DNA from 2 places in the Variovorax sp. 160MFSha2.1 genome. Region 1 is predicted to be linked to the other one. Evidence: predicted binding sites of a transcription regulator. Region 1 holds the regulator's gene; the other holds the start of a gene.
What was found. The regulator sigma-54, encoded in region 1, starts transcription at its own class of promoters, with help from an activator protein. The targets are predictions, from matches to a motif close to TGGCANGNAANCTGCTTT.

Region 1 (3,328 bases):
GTTCTACATGATCGTGGGGCTGGTGCGCGCCGATGCCGGAGACATCACCATCGACGGCGAGCCCATCGCCCACATGCCGATTCACCGCCGCGCCCGCATGGGCCTGAGCTACCTGCCGCAGGAAGCCTCCATCTTCCGCAAGCTCACGGTCGAGGAAAACGTGCGTGCCGTGCTCGAGCTGCAGAGCGAGCCCGACGCGAACGGCAAGCTGGTGCCGCTGTCGAAGGAGCACATCGAGGAGCGCCTGACCGACCTGCTGGCCGACCTGCGCGTCGACCACCTGCGCGATTCGCCCGCGCTGGCGCTGTCGGGCGGCGAGCGCCGCCGCGTCGAGATCGCGCGCGCGCTGGCCACGCAGCCGCGCTTCATCCTGCTGGACGAGCCCTTCGCCGGCATCGACCCGATCGCGGTGATCGAAATCCAGCGGATCATCAGCTTCCTGAAGGAGCGCGGCATCGGCGTGCTCATCACCGACCACAACGTGCGCGAGACGCTGGGCATCTGCGACCACGCATTCATCATCAGCGACGGGCACGTGCTGGCACAAGGCACGCCTTCGGAGATCGTCGACAACGCCGAGGTACGCAGGGTGTACCTGGGCGAGCACTTCCGCATGTAAGGCGCGGGGGCGGTTTCCATCATGAAGCAAGGGCTGTCCCTTCGCGTTTCGCAGCATCTGGCGCTCACGCCGCAGCTGCAGCAGTCGATCAGGCTGCTGCAGCTCTCCACGCTCGAACTGAGCCAGGAGGTGGAGCAGATGCTCGACGAGAACCCGTTCCTCGAGCGCACCGCGGAAGAAGCCGTGCGCGAAGAGTTCGGGCTCGAGACTGCGGATGCCCCGGTACCGCGCGACGAGGATGGCAATGGCGGCAGCGGCAGTGAAGGCGGCGAAAGCGACTTCGCGCCCACGTCCGGTTCGACCTCCACCACTTCCTCTTCCGAAACGGCTTCCACGGCCGCCGACTCCGACGGCCCCGCCGCCGAGATCTCCGAGCGCGAGCCCGACTGGGAAGGCGACGGCACCGTCGACATGGCGCCCGACGACAGCGAATGGGGCGGCGATGCGCCCGCGCGCCAGAACAACGCAGGCGACGACGAGCGCGCCGATGCCACCGAGCTCGCGCGCAGCCAAGAGTCGCTGCAGTCCTTTTTGCACCGCCAGGCGCTGAGCCTGCGGCTCAACGAGAGCGACAGCGCCGCGCTGCGCTTTCTCATCGAATCGCTCAACGACGACGGCTACCTCGAAGACTCGCTGCCCGCGCTGGCCTCGGGCCTGGCCGGCGACGACAACGACGAGTTCGACGACCTCGTGCACCACTTCCAGGTGGCGCTCGGCCTGCTGCAGAGCCTGGAGCCCGCCGGCGTCGGCGCGCGCGACCTCGGCGAGTGCCTGAGCATCCAGCTGCGCGCCATGGCCAGCGACGACGAGACCGAGGAAGAAGAGCTGGTCCGCAAGACCGCCATCGCCATCTGCAAGCAGCCCATGGAGCTGCTCGCGCGCCGCGACTTCAAGCGCCTGGCCACGCTCACCCGCAGCAGCGAGGAGCTGGTGCGCTCGGCGCTGCAGGTCATCGCGCGGCTGGAGCCCAAGCCGGGCCGCAGCTTCGTCGACGTGGAACGCAACATCATCGTTCCCGACGTCATCGTCACCAAGACCGGGCGCGGCACCAACGTGAAGTTCCGCGTCATGCTCAATCCCGAGGTCATGCCGCGCCTGCGCGTGCACGACATCTACGCCGGCGCGCTCAAGTCGCACAAGGGCGAGGGCAGCCAGGCGCTGTCGCAGCGGCTGCAGGAGGCGCGCTGGTTCATCAAGAACATCCAGCAGCGCTTCGACACCATCCTGCGCGTGAGCAACGCCATCGTCGAGCGGCAGAAGAGCTACTTCGTGCACGGCGAGCTCGCCATGCGCCCGCTGGTGCTGCGCGAGATCGCCGACGAGCTGGGCCTGCACGAGTCCACCATCTCGCGCGTGACCACCGCCAAGTACATGGCCACGCCCTTCGGCACGGTCGAGCTCAAGTACTTCTTCGGCTCGGCGCTGGGCACCGAGACCGGCGGCAACGCGTCGAGCACCGCGGTGCGCGCGCTCATCAAGCAGTTCGTCGGCTCGGAGAGCGTGAAGAAGCCGCTGTCGGACAGCCAGATCTCCGAGATGCTGAAGGAGCAGGGCATCGAGTGCGCGCGCCGCACCGTCGCCAAGTACCGCGAAGCATTGCGCATCGCCCCCGCCAACCTGCGCAAGGCACTCTAGAAAGAAGCCGATGAGCCGTGGCCTGATGTCGCGCGCCGGGCATTGGGTCTTCGCCATGGTGGCAGTGCTGCTGTTCGCCGGCTGCGCCACCCTGCCCGACGAGGCCCCGCGCCCGCCCACCAGGACCATCGCCGTCTCGGCCGACACCGCCCTGGGCAAGATCGCGCTGGCCTCGCAGCCCGACCCCGACCTCAGCGGCTTCCGCCTGATGCCCGGCGGCGACTTCGCCTTCGACACCCGCATCCAGCTCGCGCGCCGCGCCCAGCGCACGCTCGACGTGCAGTACTACCAGATCGAGAACGACGAGACCGGCCGCTACCTGCTGCGCACCCTGCGCGACGCCGCCCAGCGCGGCGTGCGCGTGCGGCTGCTGATGGACGACCTCTACACCTCCGGCGAGGACGAGCTGCTGCTGGGCCTCGCCGCCACGCCCAACGTGGAGCTGCGCCTGTTCAACCCCTTCCCGGCCGGCCGCGGCAGCCTGCTGAAGCGCTTCACCGCCTCGCTCTTCGACTTCAGCCGCGTCAACCGCCGCATGCACAACAAGCTGTTCATCGCCGACGGCGCGATGGCGGTGGCGGGCGGGCGCAACATCGGCAACCAGTACTTCAGGCGCACCTCGGGCGAGAACTTCATCGACCTCGACACCTTCGTCACCGGCGCGCTGGTTCCCCGGCTGGGCAGCCTGTTCGACCAGTACTGGAACAGCATCTACGTGCGGCCGATCCAGTCCGTGGTGACCAGCGACCTGCCGCGCGAGGAGTTGCAGAAGCGCTTCGAGCTGGCCACCGGCCCCGACACCACGCCCCCGCCGCCGAAGCCCGCGCCCAACGACCTGCTGGGCTACAGCCCGATGGCCGAAGACCTGGATGCCGGCAAGCTCGGCCTGATCTGGACCACCGCCGAGGCTTATGCCGATTCGCCCGAGCGCGTGATCGGCAAGACCGCTTCCTACGGCGGCGTGCCGCTGCTGGACGTGGACAGCGTGCGCTACAACGTGGTCGAGCAGATGCGCCGCGCGCGTTCTGAAGTGACCATCGTCTCGCCCTACCTGATCCCGGGCGCTTCGGGGCT
Region 2 (3,328 bases), 1.5 Mb from region 1:
GGCTCCGGGCCCTGAACCGCGTGCCCGAGGCGTTATCCTCGCTGCCTCATGCGCCTGCTCCTCGACTCCTTCTGGCGCGCGGTCGCCTATTGCATGCTGCCGCGTGTGATCGTGCTGTCGCTGCTGCCGCTGGGGCTCATGATCGTGCTGGCCGCGGCGCTGGGCTACTTCTACTGGGACGCGGCCGTGGTCTGGACGCGCGGCGCGCTCGACGCCTGGCCGCTGCTGTCGAGCTTCTGGTCGTGGCTCGGCCGCCTCTTCTCCGGCGACGTCACTTCCGTGCTGGCATCGCTGGTCGTGGTGTTCGCCGCCACGCCGGTGATCGTGGTGGTCTGCCTGCTGATCGTGGCCGGTTTCATGGCTCCCGCGTTGACGAAGCTGGTCGGCGAACGGCGTTTTCCGGGGCTGGAGCAGAAGAAGGGCGCTTCCTTCCTCGGCAGCGTGGCGCGCTCGCTGGCCGCCACCGTGCTGGCGGTGATCGCGCTGGTGGTGTCGATGCCGCTGTGGCTCATTCCTCCGCTGGTGCTGATATTGCCGCCGCTGATCTGGGGCTGGCTCACCTACCGCGTGATGAGCTTCGACGCACTGGCCGAGCATGCCAGCCCCGAGGAGCGCGCCGCGCTCATCCGAGCGCACCGGGTGCCGCTCTTGTGCATCGGCGTGCTGTGCGGCTACCTGGGCGCCGCGCCCAGCATCGTCTGGGCGTCGGGCCTGCTGTTCGCCGCCGCCTTCTTCGTGCTTGTGCCGATCGCCATCTGGATCTACACACTGGTTTTCGCCTTCTCGGCGCTCTGGTTCGCCCACTACTGCCTCGACGCGCTCGCGCAGCTGCGCGCCCGGCGCGCGGCGGCGGAAGCATCCGCGGCCGGCGGCACGCCCGCCATCGAGGCCGATGAAGCCAGCAAGGCCGCTCTTTCCCAATGGGGTTCTCCATGACTCGCGCATTCGGTCTCATCGTCGTCGGCGACGAGATCCTCTCCGGCAAGCGTGCCGACAAGCACATGTCCAAGGTCATCGAGCTGCTCGCCGCCCGCGGCCTGCAGTTGGGCTGGGCCGAATACGTGGGCGACGAGCCCGCCCGCATCACGGCGGCGCTGCAGCGCGCCTTCGCCTCGGGCGACGTCGTCTTCTCGACCGGCGGCATCGGCGCCACGCCCGACGACCACACCCGCCAGTGCGCGGCCAGGGCGCTGGGCGTGCCGCTGGCGCTGCACCCCGAGGCCGAGCTGCTGATCCGCGAGCGCATGCAGGACACCGCGCGCGAGCAGGGCGTGCCCTACGAGCCCGACCGGGCCGACAACGTGCACCGGCTCAACATGGGCGTGTTTCCGCAGGGCGCCACGCTCATATACAACCCGTACAACAAAATTCCGGGCTTCAGCGTGGGCGACGTGCACTTCGTGCCGGGCTTTCCCGTCATGGCCTGGCCGATGATCGAATCGGTGCTCGACGGGCGTTACGCCAGCCTGTTCGCCAGCAACGCGGTTGCCGAGAAGTCCGTGATCGTTTTCGGTGCCATGGAGGCCACGCTGACCCCCCTCATGGAAGCCATCGAGGCCGCCCACGCCGGCGTCAAGGTGTTCAGCCTGCCCAGCGTCGACCACCCGACCTACGGCCGCCACATCGAACTGGGCGTCAAGGGCGACGCGGGCCGGCTCGACGCCGCCTATGCCCAGCTCATCGAAGGCCTGCACACTTTTGACGCCAAGCTCGGCCCCGAATTGGTGCGATAAAAATTAATGCACCAAAATAGTGAATTTCCGCCTTCATTTGGGTTCCATGGCGGCCATCGAAGCCTCATCCGGCGAGGCGACAATGGCACAGAAACTGCATCCCACGTCCCTGTATTCCTAACCACCATCCAACTCAGGAGAAACTGATGGCAAAGACCGTCGCCGATGTACTCAAGCTCGTCAAGGAAAACGAGGTCAAGTTCGTCGACTTCCGCTTCACCGACACCCGCGGCAAAGAGCAGCACGTGACCGTGCCGGTCTCGGCTTTCGACGAAGACAAATTCACCTCGGGCCACGCATTCGACGGCTCGTCCATCGCCGGCTGGAAGGGGATCGAAGCTTCGGACATGCAGCTCATGCCCGACCCGAACACCGCCAACATCGATCCGTTCTTCGAAGAGACGACGATGATCCTGACCTGCGACGTGATCGACCCCGCCGACGGCAAGGCCTACGAACGCGATCCGCGCTCGCTTGCCAAGCGCGCTGAGGCGTACATGAAGGCATCGGGCCTGGGCGACACCGCCTACTTCGGTCCGGAACCCGAATTCTTCGTCTTCGACGGCGTGCGCTGGAAGAACGACATGTCGGGCTGCTTCGTGAAGATCGAGTCCGAAGAAGCCTCGTGGAACACCGACAAGGAGTTCGAGCACGGCAACAGCGGCCACCGTCCCGCGGTCAAGGGCGGCTACTTCCCGGTTCCCCCGGTCGACAGCTTCCAGGACATGCGCTCGGAAATGTGCCTGGTGCTCGAATCGCTGGGCATCCCGGTCGAAGTGCATCACCATGAAGTGGCCAACGCCGGCCAGCTCGAGATCGGCACCAAGTTCAGCACGCTGGTGCAGCGCGCCGACTGGGTCCAGCTGCAGAAGTACGTGATCCACAACGTGGCCCACGCCTACGGCAAGACCGCCACCTTCATGCCCAAGCCCGTCGTCGGCGACAACGGCTCCGGCATGCACGTGCACCAGTCGGTCTGGAAGGACGGCAAGAACCTGTTCGCCGGCGACGGCTATGCAGGCCTCTCGGACTTCGCCCTGCACTACATCGGCGGCATCATCAAGCACGCCCGTGCCCTGAACGCCATCACGAACCCCGGCACCAACAGCTACAAGCGCCTGGTCCCCGGCTTCGAGGCTCCGGTGAAGCTGGCCTACTCGGCCAAGAACCGCTCGGCATCGATCCGCATTCCGTTCGTGGCCAACCCGAAGGGCCGCCGTGTCGAAGCGCGCTTCCCCGATCCGCTGATGAACCCGTACCTCGGTTTCGCGGCCCTGCTGATGGCAGGCCTCGACGGCGTGGAAAACAAGATCCATCCGGGCGAAGCCGCCAGCAAAGACCTGTACCACCTGCCGCCGGAAGAAGACGCGCTGATCCCGACCGTCTGCCACAGCCTCGACCAAGCCCTGGAAAACCTGGACAAGGACCGTGCGTTCCTGACCAAGGGCGGCGTGTTCACCGATGCCTACATCGACGCGTACATCGACCTGAAGATGCAGGAAGTCACGCGCTTCCGCATGGCGACCCATCCGGTCGAGTTCGACATGTACTACTCCCTGTAATCGGTTCCCCCCAGACTGCATGCGCCTTCCTCA

Region 2: the regulator sigma-54 is predicted to act here: its motif matches at 1,817-1,834, upstream of glnA (type I glutamate--ammonia ligase).

What each region holds. Positions count from the first base shown of each region.
Region 1 covers NZ_CP157624.1:674,755-678,082, forward strand. Annotated here, with positions in the region: gene lptB (LPS export ABC transporter ATP-binding protein) at 1-619, shown strand, start outside; gene rpoN (RNA polymerase factor sigma-54) at 641-2,254, shown strand; gene ABL838_RS02975 (phospholipase D family protein) at 2,265-3,328, shown strand, end outside.
Region 2 covers NZ_CP157624.1:2,132,031-2,135,358, forward strand. Annotated here, with positions in the region: gene ABL838_RS09425 (EI24 domain-containing protein) at 49-936, shown strand; gene ABL838_RS09430 (competence/damage-inducible protein A) at 933-1,733, shown strand; gene glnA (type I glutamate--ammonia ligase) at 1,880-3,295, shown strand.